4 regions of the Roseateles sp. GW835-FHT13E02 genome follow, and region 1 is predicted to be linked to each of the others. Evidence: predicted binding sites of a transcription regulator. Region 1 holds the regulator's gene; each other region holds the start of a gene.
What was found. Region 1 encodes sigma-54, which starts transcription at its own class of promoters, with help from an activator protein. Its sites were predicted from a motif close to TGGCANGNAANCTGCTTT; they were not measured.
Positions count from the first base shown of each region.

Region 2: the regulator sigma-54 is predicted to act here: its motif matches at 1,549-1,566, upstream of AC1Q6P_RS09830 (PEP-CTERM sorting domain-containing protein).
Region 3: the regulator sigma-54 is predicted to act here: its motif matches at 1,260-1,277, upstream of AC1Q6P_RS12380 (nidogen-like domain-containing protein).
Region 4: the regulator sigma-54 is predicted to act here: its motif matches at 1,928-1,945, upstream of pepA (flocculation-associated PEP-CTERM protein PepA).

Region 1 covers NZ_JBXAGJ010000020.1:42,193-45,348, forward strand. The annotation lists gene lptB (LPS export ABC transporter ATP-binding protein) at 1-490, shown strand, start outside; gene AC1Q6P_RS18375 (RNA polymerase factor sigma-54) at 589-2,118, shown strand; gene AC1Q6P_RS18380 (SGNH/GDSL hydrolase family protein) at 2,314-3,156, shown strand, end outside.
Region 2 covers NZ_JBXAGJ010000008.1:93,562-96,717, reverse strand. The annotation lists gene AC1Q6P_RS09840 (DUF2726 domain-containing protein) at 1-226, shown strand, start outside; gene AC1Q6P_RS09835 (serine/threonine protein kinase) at 358-1,431, shown strand; gene AC1Q6P_RS09830 (PEP-CTERM sorting domain-containing protein) at 1,570-2,346, shown strand; gene htpG (molecular chaperone HtpG) at 2,417-3,156, opposite strand, start outside.
Region 3 covers NZ_JBXAGJ010000011.1:55,671-58,826, forward strand. The annotation lists gene AC1Q6P_RS12375 (L-serine ammonia-lyase) at 1-294, shown strand, start outside; gene AC1Q6P_RS12380 (nidogen-like domain-containing protein) at 375-1,202, opposite strand; gene AC1Q6P_RS12385 (substrate-binding periplasmic protein) at 1,412-2,134, opposite strand; gene AC1Q6P_RS12390 (efflux RND transporter permease subunit) at 2,394-3,156, opposite strand, start outside.
Region 4 covers NZ_JBXAGJ010000025.1:72,354-75,509, reverse strand. The annotation lists gene AC1Q6P_RS20840 (nitroreductase family protein) at 1-856, shown strand, start outside; gene pepA (flocculation-associated PEP-CTERM protein PepA) at 981-1,883, opposite strand; gene prsT (XrtA/PEP-CTERM system TPR-repeat protein PrsT) at 2,114-3,156, opposite strand, start outside.

The DNA of each region.
Region 1 (3,156 bases):
GCAGGAGGCCTCGATCTTCCGCAAGCTCACGGTGGAACAGAACATCCGCGCCGTGCTGGAGCTGCAGCGCGACGAGCAGGGCCGCGCGCTCAAGGAGCCGCGCATCAAGGAGCTGCTGGAAGCGCTGCTGCACGACCTCAGCATCGAGAAGCTGCGCGACAGCCCGGCGCCGGCGCTCTCGGGCGGCGAACGCCGCCGCGTCGAGATCGCCCGCGCCCTGGCCACTCAGCCGCGCTTCATCCTGCTGGACGAACCCTTCGCCGGCGTGGACCCGATCGCGGTGCTGGAGATCCAGCGCATCATCGGCTTCCTGAAGGCGCGCCAGATCGGCGTGCTGATCACCGACCACAATGTGCGCGAGACCCTGGGCATCTGCGACCGGGCCTACATCATCAGCGAGGGCTCGGTGCTGGCCGAGGGCACGCCGGACGAGATCGTGGCCAACGCCGATGTGCGCAAGGTCTATCTCGGCGAACATTTCCGCATGTAGAGCCGGCCATGGATGCCTACACGCCCGCTGCCACGGCAGCCCCGCGCGGGGCTGATGCTGGGATTCCTGCATCTCACGACTGCCCCTGAGCCCGCGCCATGAAGCAGTCACTCCAGGTTCGACTGAGCCAGCATCTGGCCTTGACGCCGCAGCTGCAGCAATCGATCCGCCTGCTGCAACTGTCCACGCTGGAGCTGAATCAGGAAGTCGAGCAGATGCTGGCGCAGAACCCGCTGCTCGAAACCGAAGAAGACTTCTCCGTCGCCACGCCCGAGCTGCCCGAGCTGCGCCCGGCCAGTGCCGCCGAGGACAGCGGCGCCGACCGTGAGCTGGGCGGCGGCGCCGAGGCCGAGGCCACGCCCGAGCTGCAGGCCGAAGACTTCGGCAGCACCGAACGCGAGGACTGGGAGAACGGCACCGAGGGCGACGATTTCGACGGCATCCGCGAACTGCCCAGCAACAACGGCAGCGGCTCGGGCAGCAACGATGAAGACGGCGAACGCAGCGACCAGGAATCGGCCGAGATCAGCCTGCAAGAGCATCTGGTCCAGCAGATGGCCGGCATGCACCTCAGCGATACCGACCAGCTGGCGCTGCGCCTGCTGATCGATTCGCTCAACGAGGACGGCTATCTCGAGGACAGCCTGGAAGCCATCGCCGAGGCCCTGGTGCCGGACGGCGACGAGGACAGCGCCGCCGAGCGCGAGGAGCTGCTCGACCACCTGCGCATCGCCCTCAAATGGCTGCACCACATGGACCCGCCCGGCGTCGGTGCCCGCGAACTGACGGAATGCCTGGAGCTGCAGCTGCGCCAGCTGCCGCGCAGCGCGCCGCAGGTGATCGCCATCATGATCTGCAAAAAGCACTTGGACCTGCTGGCCAAGCGCGACAGCCGCCGCCTGATGCTGCTGACCGGCGCCGACGATGCCTTGCTGCGTGAAGCGCAAGCCCTGATCGTGGCCCTGGAGCCCAAGCCCGGCCGGCGTTTTGCCCGCGGCCAGGCGCCGGCCGTGATCCCGGACGTGATCGTGCGCAAGGTCGGCCGCGAGCTGCGCGTCATCATCAACCCCGAGGTCGCGCCCAAGCTGCGCATCAACGAGCTCTACGCCAACGCCCTGCGCCAGACGCGCGGCGGCATCAGCAACAGCGCCCTGGGCGGCCAGCTGCAGGAGGCGCGCTGGTTCATCAAGAACATCCAGCAGCGCTTCGACACCATCCTGCGCGTCTCCACCGCCATCGTCGAGCGGCAAAAAGGTTTCTTCAGCCACGGCGCCGTGGCCATGAAACCCCTGGTGCTGCGCGAGATCGCCGACGAGCTGGGCCTGCACGAATCAACCATCTCGCGCGTGACCACGGCCAAGTACATGGCCACGCCCTTTGGTACCTTCGAGCTCAAGTATTTCTTCGGCTCGGGCCTGTCCACCGAGGCTGGCGGTGAAGCCTCCAGCACCGCCGTGCGCGAGCTGATCAAGCAGTTCATCGCCGCCGAGAACCCGGCCAAACCCCTGTCCGACAGCGCCCTGGCCAGCATGCTGGAAGAACAAGGCATCCAGGTCGCGCGCCGCACCGTCGCCAAATACCGCGAAGGCATGCACATCGGGACGACGACGATGCGGCGGGTGGTTTGAAGGTTGAAGCTTGAGTGAACGGGTGAATCAGTGAACTGGTGAACCACACCCCACGATTCACCATTCACCTGTTCACCTGTTCACCCGTTCACCTGTTCACCCCCAAACGTGAACACGCACACCGATTTCAGGTGATTCCCATTTCGAGACATGCCATCATGCCGCTGACTTGGATCGTTACTTGAAAGGTCTGCCGTGAACACCACCCTCCGCTCCCCGGCCGGCGCCCGCCTGCCCGCCCTGCTGATACTCGCCGCCAACCTGGCCTGGGCCGCCCCCTCCCAAGCTCAGGCTCAGGCCACGGGCAGCAGCGCCGCCACCAGCTACAGCCGCGTGATCGCCTTCGGCGACAGCCTCTCGGACAACGGCAATTTCTACCGCGCCACCGGCGGCGCAGTGCCCCAGCCGGGCAACTATTTCCAGGGTCGTTTTTCCAACGGCCAGGTGGCCGTCGAGCACCTCGCGCAAGGCCTGGGCGTGAGCCTGCAGGATTACGCCTGGGGCGGTGCCCAAACCGGCTGGCTCAACGGCGCGGCGGTGGCCGCAGGTGCCCCGGCCGCCTTGCAGAACACGGGCATGCTCTCGCAAGTGGGCGCCTTCCAGTCCGGCCTGGCCGGCACGGCCGCCGACAGCCAGGCGCTGTACCTGCTGTGGGGCGGGGCCAATGATTTCCAGTACCTGGGTTTCTCGCAGGCCACGGCGCAAGCGGCCATCCAGAACCTCAGCAATGCCGTGCAGACCCTCTACGGCCTGGGCGCACGCAACTTCCTGATGCCGGGCCTGCCCGATCTGGGCCAGACGCCGGCCGGCCTGTCCTCCGGCCTCTCGGGCCAGTTGCACCAGCTCTCCCTGGGCTTCAACCTCGGCCTGAATCAGGCTATCGGCCAGCTGCGCGCCCTGCCCGGCATCGACATCCGTTACTTCGACACCCTGGGCACGCAGCAAGCCCTGGTCGACAACGCGGCGCTCTACGGCTTCAGCAATGTGACGGCGGCCTGCTTCACCGGCTATGTCGGCCAGCCCGACGGCAGCACCTGC
Region 2 (3,156 bases), on a different contig from region 1:
GTTCCACGACTCTTTCTTCGCACCCGACAGCCGCTTCGACAACAACGGCATGGTCGATGCGCCGCCCCGCGGACACAGCAGCCACCGTGGCGGCCCGGCCTTCCAGAACTCGGTGCCTTTCGGTGAGCCGCTGAACGCCGACGCGCAATACCCGGACGAGGCGCCCAACGACATCGTCGGCCTGGTGGTCGACTCGCCGCGCTACGGCGGCAGGCTGCCCCGCTGAAGGCGCAGGCCCTTCGGCCAAAGCCTCAGCCCCCACAGCCCCCACAGCCCCCACAGCGCCAGCAGCGCCCAGGCGATACTGCGGCGCCGGACCGAACGAGGTCCGGCGCCGCTTTTTTCTTTTCCCCACCCATGAACCCAGACCTGGACCGCAGCTTCGGCTCCCTGACCCCCGAATTCATGCTTGACGCGCTGGACGCCGCCGGCCTCTACGGCGACGGCCGCATGCTGCAGCTGAACTCCTACGAGAACCGGGTGCTGCAGCTGCACCTGGAAGACGGGCGCATTGCGGTGGCCAAGTTCTACCGGCCCGGGCGCTGGAGCGATGCGCAGATCCTCGAAGAGCACCAGTTCGCGCGCGAGCTGGCCGAGGCCGAGGTGCCCGTGGCCGCACCCTGGGCGCTGCAGGACATCAAGGGCCAGCTGCACCTGGCCGGCACGCCGGCGACGCTGGCCCATTTCGGCGACCAGCGCTTCGCCGTCACCCCGCGCCAAGGTGGGCGGGCGCCCGAGCTGGAAGACCCCGAGGTGCTGCGCTGGATCGGCCGCCTGCTGGCCCGGCTGCACACGGTCGGCCGGCAGCGCCCTTTCGAGCACCGCCTGCGCTGGGCCGGCGCTGAGCCCGGCCGCATGGCCCGCGATCTGCTGGTCGCCCTGGACTGCGTGCCCATCGAAGTCTTCCCCGCCTGGGATGCGGTGGTGCAGGCCTGCCTGAGCCGCATCCAGCACATCTTCGACAGCATCCCGGAGCTGAAGGTGCTGCGCCTGCACGGCGACTGCCACCCAGGCAACATCCTCTGGACGCCCGACCATGGGCCGCATTTTGTGGACCTGGACGACGCCGTCACCGGCCCGGCGGTGCAGGACTTGTGGATGCTGCTCTCTGGCGACGAAGTGGCGGCGCGCCAGCAGCTGTCCTGGGTGCTGGACGGTTACGAGACGGTGGCCGAGTTCGACCGCCGCGAACTGCGCCTGATCGAACCGCTGCGCACCCTGCGCATGATTCACCACAGCGCCTGGCTGGCCAAACGCTGGAACGACCCGGCCTTTCCGCTCGCCTTCCCCTGGTTCGGTACGTCCAACTACTGGCATGACCAGGTCGCCAAACTGGGCGAGCAGCTGGAGGCCATGACGCCCAAGGACGAACGCCCCGTGGATGACTTCCTCGATGAAGGCGGGGTTCAGTTCGATGAGGGTTTCCGCTAGGAAGGTGCGCGTCTTTCGAGCCCCCTGGCATCCAGGATCTGTCGGTCAGCTTTACAGAATCCCGCAGCCCAACAAGCTCCGGGCCCTAACTCCTTGATTCATTGAGCTGTATCAAGCTGGCACGGAACTTGTAACTGAATGTTGCCTTCTCCCCATGGAACGGAGGCCATGTCAAGCCAGCGCTCAGGCGCTGCGCGGGACGTGGCGCTGAGCTGTCGGGTTCTGGTTCAAACCTCTTTGAATGAGCAACTTATGCAATCCAAAAAACTCTTCAGCGCCATGACTCTGGCCTTCGTTGGTGGCCTCTTCACCGGTGGCGCACAAGCCGGCGTTGTCTATAGCGAAGGCTTTGACAACGGTTTCAACGGCTGGACTCGCGGCGATGCCTACTGGTCGGACTGCCAAGGCCAAGGCAATTGCGTTGTCGGCTCCAGCGGGCAGAGTGGCGCCTACTTCAACCTGGGCACCCGCACAGGCCCGGAACCCGACCATCGCTTCTTCATCAGCTCCGTCTTCGACATTGCCGCCAACAGCGATTACACGCTCCAGTTCTACGTGCAGGACGACTACGCAGGCTATGCACCCTACAACGTGCCCATCCAAGCGCAGATCAACGGCAGCAATGTCGGTGGCATCGTCAAGGCTGCCACAGGCGGCTGGAACCTGATCAGCTTGAGCTGGAATTCTGGCGCTGCCACAACAGCTCAAATCACACTGAAGAACGAATACCAACTTTCGGGCTACTACCAAGGCGGCGGCTGGCTCGACTGGGGCTACGGCAATGACTTTGGGGTCGATTCGATCTCCTTGACTGGCGCTGCCCCCGCATCCAACCACGTGCCAGAGCCCGCGACGCTGTCGCTGGTGGCCCTGGCCTTGCTGGGCGTTTGCGCCGGCCGTCGCCGCTCAGTCTGAGCGCGCGCTCCGCATGAAAAAGCCCGCCAGATGGCGGGCTTTTTTCATCGAGCAGGACGTTGAGGAAACATCAGCCCAAGAGCATGGCGTTGACACGGCGCACGTAGGCGGCCGGGTCTTCCAGATGGCCGCCCTCGGCCAGGACAGCCTGGTCGAAGATCACCTGGGCCAGATCGTCGAACTGGGCGGCGCCGTCCAGCTTCTTGATCAGTGCGTGCTCGGCATTGATCTCCAGGGTCGGTAGCGAGGTGGGCGCGGCTTGACCGGCCTGCTTGAGCAGGCGGGCCAGATGGCCGCTCATATCGCCCTCTTCCACCACGATGCAGGCGGGCGAATCGACCAGACGGGTGGAGACGCGCACATCCTTGGCGCGGGCCTTCAGCGCTTCCTTCAGGCGGTCCAGCAGGGGCTTGAAGGTTTCAGCCGCTTCCTCGGCCTTCTTCTTTTCCTCTTCGTCCTGCAGCTTGCCCAGGTCGATGGCGCCCTTGGCCACCGATTGCAGCGGCTTGCCTTCGAACTCGAACAGGTGGGACAGCATCCACTCGTCCACGCGGTCGGTCAGCAGCAGCACCTCGATGCCCTTCTTGCGGAAGATCTCCAGCTGCGGGCTGTTCTTGGCGGCGCTCAAGCTGTCGGCGGTGATGTAGTAAATCGCCTCCTGGTCTTCCTTGGCGCGCTTCAGGTAGTCGGCCAGGGACACGCCTTCGTCGGCATGAGTGGAGGCGAAGCGCAGCAGCTTGGCCAGGCGCTCCTGGTTTTGATGGTCTTCGCCGATGCCTTCCTTGAGCACCTGGCCGAAGTCCTTCCAGA
Region 3 (3,156 bases), on a different contig from region 1:
ATGGGCGGCACGCCCGAGCAGGTCGAGAACGCCGCCGAGATCGGCATGGAACACCACCTGGGCCTGACCTGCGACCCGGTGGGCGGCCTGGTGCAAATCCCCTGCATCGAACGCAACGCCATCGCCTCGGTCAAGGCCATCAATGCCGCGCGCATGGCCTTGCGCGGCGACGGCACGCACTTCGTGAGCCTGGACAAGGTCATCAAGACCATGCGCGACACCGGCGCCGACATGATGACCAAGTACAAGGAAACCGCACGCGGCGGCCTGGCGGTGAACATCGTCGAGTGCTGACGCCGATCGCGCGCGCTGGCACGAAAAAGGCGACCCTCGGGTCGCCTTTTTTCATGGATCCAGCAGGGCTCGCAGGATCATCAAGCGCGACGGCGGCGCGAAACCGCACCCAGGCCAGCCAGGGCCAGGCCGACCAGCAGCAGGGAGCTCGGCTCCGGCACGGTCGAGGGCGGCTGCACCGAGCCATTGCGCACGCTGAAGCTGTAGCGGCCGGCGACGTTGGAATTCAGGGAGCCGGCAACCAGAGACTGAGCGCCGCCGTCCAGCAACGCGCCGTTGATGGCCGAGCCAGGCAGCTCGAAGGAGTTGCTGTTGCCGTTAGACCAGCCCACGCGCACCGAATTGCCGCCTTGGCCGTTGCTGCCGCCGCTGCTGGTGGCATCACCGGTTTCCCACTGCACCTTGTCGTAGTTGAACTCGAAGTCGAAGTCGCCGGCATTGATGTCCGAGCGGTCGGTGATGACGAGCTGGAAGGTGTTCAGCTTGTTGGCCTGGGTGTCAAAGTAGCCCACGTCCAGCCAGTTCACGCCGAAGACCTTGTGGCCGTTCAGCAGGCCGGTGCCGTACTGGGTCACGCCGCTGCGGGTATTGCGGGTGTCCACGTCGGCAAAGAAGGCCGCCAGGATCTGGCGGTTGGTGCCCTGCAGGCCGAAGGGCGTGTAAGTGTCCAAGGCTCGATCAAACGTCACGTTGCCGTTGTTGTTGACGAACAGCTGGGTGAACTGGCTGCCGAAGAAATTGACGTTGAAGCCGATGTTGACCAGGCCGGTGGAGCCATCGTCATTGCGCGGCAAGGTGTTGGCCGAGAACAGGTCGGTGTGATGCACAGCGCCCGCCAGAGCCGAAGAGCTCGCTGCCACCAGTCCCGAGACCAGCAGTGCGGCGGAAAACAGAGTCTTGATCTTCAATTCGTATCCCTACAAGTGTCCAAAACAAAAGTTCGCCCATTGGCGAACTTGCTTTGTGAAGCAGGGTTCATGCCAGCGCACCAAGTCCTTGTGGCGCGGCAATTTGCACGAAACAGAACGTAACGTTGTCAGAAAACCCGACAACGTGGTAACAACTGCATACAAAAAACCCATGACCTGCGGCACGGGTACAGACTGCTAGACCGGGCTTAGCGCTTGATTGGCGGGCTGTCCTGAGGCAGCCAGCGCTTGTAGATGGCCGCAAAGCTGCCATCGCGCTTCATGGCATCGAGTGCCCGCTGCCAGGCTTGAACGACACGGTCAGGGGTGTCACGCGAGAAGGCGATATACCCTTCGGCGCTGGCATAGCTGTACACGATCTCCAGCGCATCCTCGGGCACGCCGGCCTGCGCCATGATCTTGGGCATGGACAGACGTTCGGTGGCGAAATAATCCGCCCGCTGGGCCAGGAGCATGCGGATGGCTGCCTGCGGATCGGCAACGCTGACCAGGTTGCGAAAGCCCAGCTGGCTCAGCTCCTCCGAGGTGTACCAGTCACGCACCACCAGCACCGACTTGGCCCGCTTGGCATCGTCCATGCTGCGCAGTCGCAGGCCACCGCGGGCCGGCGCATAGATCGAGCTGTAGAAGGTGACCACCGGCCCCACCCACTTGAAGAGGCGCTCTCGCCCTGGCGTGCGTGCCATGCTGAACAAGGCGGTTTCGCCACCCAGTTGCACCTCGCGGTAGGCACGCGCCCAGGGTTGGAACTCGATCGGCAATTCCTTCTTCAGGCGCCGCTGGATCTCCTGCACCACCTCGACCGCCAAGCCCTTGGCCTCGCCGTTCTCGCTGAAGTTGATGGGAGCGAACTCTTCGCTGAGCAGGCGTTGTTGGGCTTGCGCTGGCAGCGTCGGGCCGATTGCTACCATGAGCAGGCAGAGCAGCCATCGGCAAGGGCGCGCCGTGTGGCGGCAGGCCTGCCGCCAGAAACCAAAACGAGGGAACATGGCTGCGCAGCATAGCCAAGCCTGAGCCCCTTGCTGCGGCCGGCCCCGCCGCGCGCACGGGCAAATCGTTCCGAACTCACGCGAGCGATCCTGTCGTACAGGAGAACACGCCCCTCAAGAAAAAGAAACGGCGCCCCGAAGGGCGCCGCCGTGAGTCAAAGACCTGGGGCTGCCTGCGGCATCAAGCGCTGGCGCTGGCGCCGGCGCCAAGCGCTGGCAGCTCGGCCAGCATCGCCTCCTGCTGAGCGGCCGGCTTGGGTTTGCGCTCCCGCACCAGGTAGGAATACAGCACCGGCACCACCACCAGGGTCAGCAGGGTCGAGGTGATGACGCCGCCGATGATGGCCCGGCCCATGGGGGCTTGCACCTCACCGCCCTGGTTGAAGGCAATCGCCATGGGCAGCATGCCAAAGACCATGGCCGCCGTGGTCATGATGATGGGGCGCATGCGCACCAGGCCGGCCTCCAGCAGCGCCTCGGGAATGCTCGCCCCGCCCTTGCGGGCGTGGTTGGCAAAGTCGATCAGCAGGATCGCGTTCTTGGTCACCAGGCCCATCAGCATGACCAGGCCGATCATGGAGAACACATTGAGCGTGGTGCCGGTGAACAGCAGGGCCAGCATCACGCCAATCAGCGACAGGGGCAGCGAGGCCATGATGGCGATCGGCTGCACAAAGCTTCCGAACTGGCTGGCCAGCACGATGTAGATGAAGATCACCGCCAGGCCCATGGCCGCCAGCAAGCCGTTGAATGCTTCCTTCTGCTGCTTGCCGGCGCCATCGACATTGAAGCTGACGCCGGGCGGCAGCTCCATGGACTTGACGATCTTCTGCACATCGGCATTGACATCACCCGAGGGGCGGCCCTCGGTGCCGGCAAACACGGCCTCGCGGCGCTGCAGGTTCTGGCGGCGGATCACCTCGGGGTTGAACACCGATTCAATG
Region 4 (3,156 bases), on a different contig from region 1:
AGCATCCTCACCCGAGGCTCGCCCAGTGTTTGACTGGCATTTCTCACCCAGCGACAACTCAACACGCAGCCCATTGATTGACTGCATTCAAAGCCGAAGCGTTCAACGGCGACCCTTGAGCACCACCCCACTGACCGCGAGCCAGAAGCAAACACTTGAATCGGCTTGCGGCGACGGCTTCGAAATCTTGTGGCTAGAAGGGCCCCAAGCCCGCTGGAACACCGCCTGGCTGATGTTCCATTCCGCAAAGATCCGCCTGACTTCCCCTGAGGCCTACGAGGTGCATCGCGACATCATCGACTGGCGCAAGCAGTTCAGCACGAGCAAAGTTCCTGAACAAGCGCTCGGCACAGATCCAATGACGACCCGCCTGATGGAGTTCGTCATGGGAAGCTGGGAGCGGGTGCGCTTTTTCAACCGATTTCTGGCTGGGACATGGGCACCAAGATTTCAGCTGGACCTTTTCCCAAGCCTGCGCTGCGGCGCGCACTACGTGCTGGTGGCAAAACAACAAGCTCGGACACTCGAAGACTTCGTGGACGCCGGCCGTGCGATGCAGAGGTTTTGGCTCACATCCACGCACTTGAATTTACAAATGCAGCCGGAAATCACTCCGCTTGTGTTTGCACGCTACGCACGCGAGAGCCGCAAGTTCTCCAGGGAAACGAAGGTGATTGACTTGGCCCAGGAGGTGAAAGCCCGGCTTGAAGCCCTGCTGGGCACGGACGCCTCAAATCGCGCCGTGTTCATGGGAAGGCTGGGCTCGGGCCCCGCTGCCACCTCGCGATCCCTGCGACACCCCCTTGAGGAGCTGATCACCACGAAGCCAACCATTACGCCGACGCAGCACGGATGAAGGAAGGGTGGCTATCGCTTCCGACAAAAAAGAGAACTCAAAACAAAAAAAGGGGCGCTAGAGCGCCCCTTTCATCTTGCTGCCAGCCAGCCTGATCAATGACCAAGCCAGCTTTGAAACAAGCTCAAGCTTGCTTGCGACGGCGAGCCGACAGGCCCAGGCCCAGCAGAGCGAAACCAGTCAGAGCCAACGAAGTCGGCTCAGGCACGCTGAAGAAGAAGGACTGGCTGGCATCAGCTTGGCCGATGAAAGCGGTGTTGTCGCCGACCGGCAGACCGTTGCCGCCCACGCCGAAGCCGCTACCTTGCCAAGAAGTCGGCTGAGTCCAAGTACCGTTGGTGCCGCCCAGGAAGCCCAGGGTCGACTGAACCGTGGTGCCGTTCAGGTTGGGCAAGATGTAGGCATTGTTGGTGTAGCTGGTCGTGCCATTCACCGAAGCGCTGGTCAGGCCGCTGCTCGGATTGGTAAAGCCCTGTGGGCCGGCCACGGTTTGACCACCGGTGAAAGAACCGCCCAAGATTTGATCGCCGTCACCAAAACCAGACTGGCTAACCAGGGCTGCGTCGGGGGTGTTGTCCAGGTAGATGCCCCAGGTACCGGTGATCGGAGTGATCGACACCAGCGAGCAGTTGTAGTTCAAGCACGTCACCTTCTCTTGGAAGTTTGCGCGCACGGTGATCTCGTAGCCAGCACCACCGGTGCCTTGCACCAGATTGGGCAGCACGAAGTTACCACCACCAGCCTGCAGAACAGCCACAGCGAAGGAGTTGTAGAACACGTCGATCACATCAGACGTGCCAGTGCAACCGCCGGTGAAGTTGGGGCCGAAAGCGCCGACAGCGCAGCCAGAGCCAATGTTCTGCGCGGTAATGTCGTAGCTCTTGATGAGCACGGACGAAGACGACGACCAGTCGAAGCCACCGAAGTTATTCAGGAGACCATCGGGGGTCTGGAAGGTAGCGGCGCTGGCGGAAGCCACTGCTGCCATCAAACCAAAGCCGGCGAGGACTTTCTTTGCTGCGTTCATGAGTGTTTCTCCAAAAGAGGTTTGGGACATTCCCTGCCCTATCGCAAGCACTTGGCGTGCCAACAATGAATTTCATTTAACAATCAACAACTTACAAACTTGACCGAGGACAGAACTCACAACAACCAGGGCATCCGTAAAAATTTCCGACACCCTCAAACCTGCCCCCCCCCCAAAAAAACTGCAAGCACCCCAATCAGGCACACACCAAGGAGGCAGCGCCTGAAGGATCACAAGCTCTTGGCGAGTTGCCGGTATTCATCTGACCTGGCGTACTCTGGCCGCTCGCGCCCCAACTTCTCGTACTCGGACTTGGCCTGATCCTTCTGCCCCGCCGCCAGCAGTCGCTTGACCAGATTGAGTCGGTAATTGGCAACCGATCCATCCAAATCAACGGCTTTGCGCTGCAGTTCGACCGCTTTGGCGAAGTCCCCCAGATCCGAATGGATCTCAGACAAGGTATCCAGCACACCCGCGCTGCGCGGCTGCAAGCGCTGAGCACGCTCCGCCAGCTCTTTCGCCTGCGGGCGTTTCGACTTGTTGTACAACCACGCCATGTTGTTGAGCGCCCCAACATTCTCCGGCTGCATCTTGAGCACCGCTCCGTACCAACGCTCTGCTTGAGCGAAGTCCTTTCGACTCAGCGCAACGTCTCCGAGGTAGAAGGTGAAGATGGCATCGTTCGGCAGGGCTTGAGAGCGCTGCTGAGCAAATGAATCGGCAGCAGAAACGTCCTTGGCCATGAGCAGGGACTTGTGAAGCTTGATCGCCACATCCGTGTGACGCCCATCCACCTGAAGTGCCTTCCGATACCAATCAACAGCTGCACCCCAGTCCTTCTTGAACGCAGCCACGTCACCGGCCAACGCCCAGCCCAGCGGCAATTTCGGATAGCTCTTTTGGATCTGCTGGCACAACTTGTAGGCATCATCTGCCTTGCCTGAACCTGCCAATACCGAGACCAGTGCCGACTGCACATCCCGGTTGTCCGGCTGCAATAGCATGGCCTTACGAAGCACCGAAATTGCAGCATCGAACTTGTTGTTGGCCACATGCATCTTGGCAAGCGACAACAATGGCTTGACCGACTTGGGCTGCATCAAGATCAGCTTGCTCAGCTGGTTCTCGGCTTGAATGAAATCACCTCGGCTTGCATATGCATCCGCCAGCAACTCCAAGCCCTCGGGGCGGTTGGGCAATTGCGTGATGGTGTCTTGCGCCAAAGCCAAGGCCTTGGTCGTGTCGCCACTGCGAAGGTAGAAGCGACTCAGTT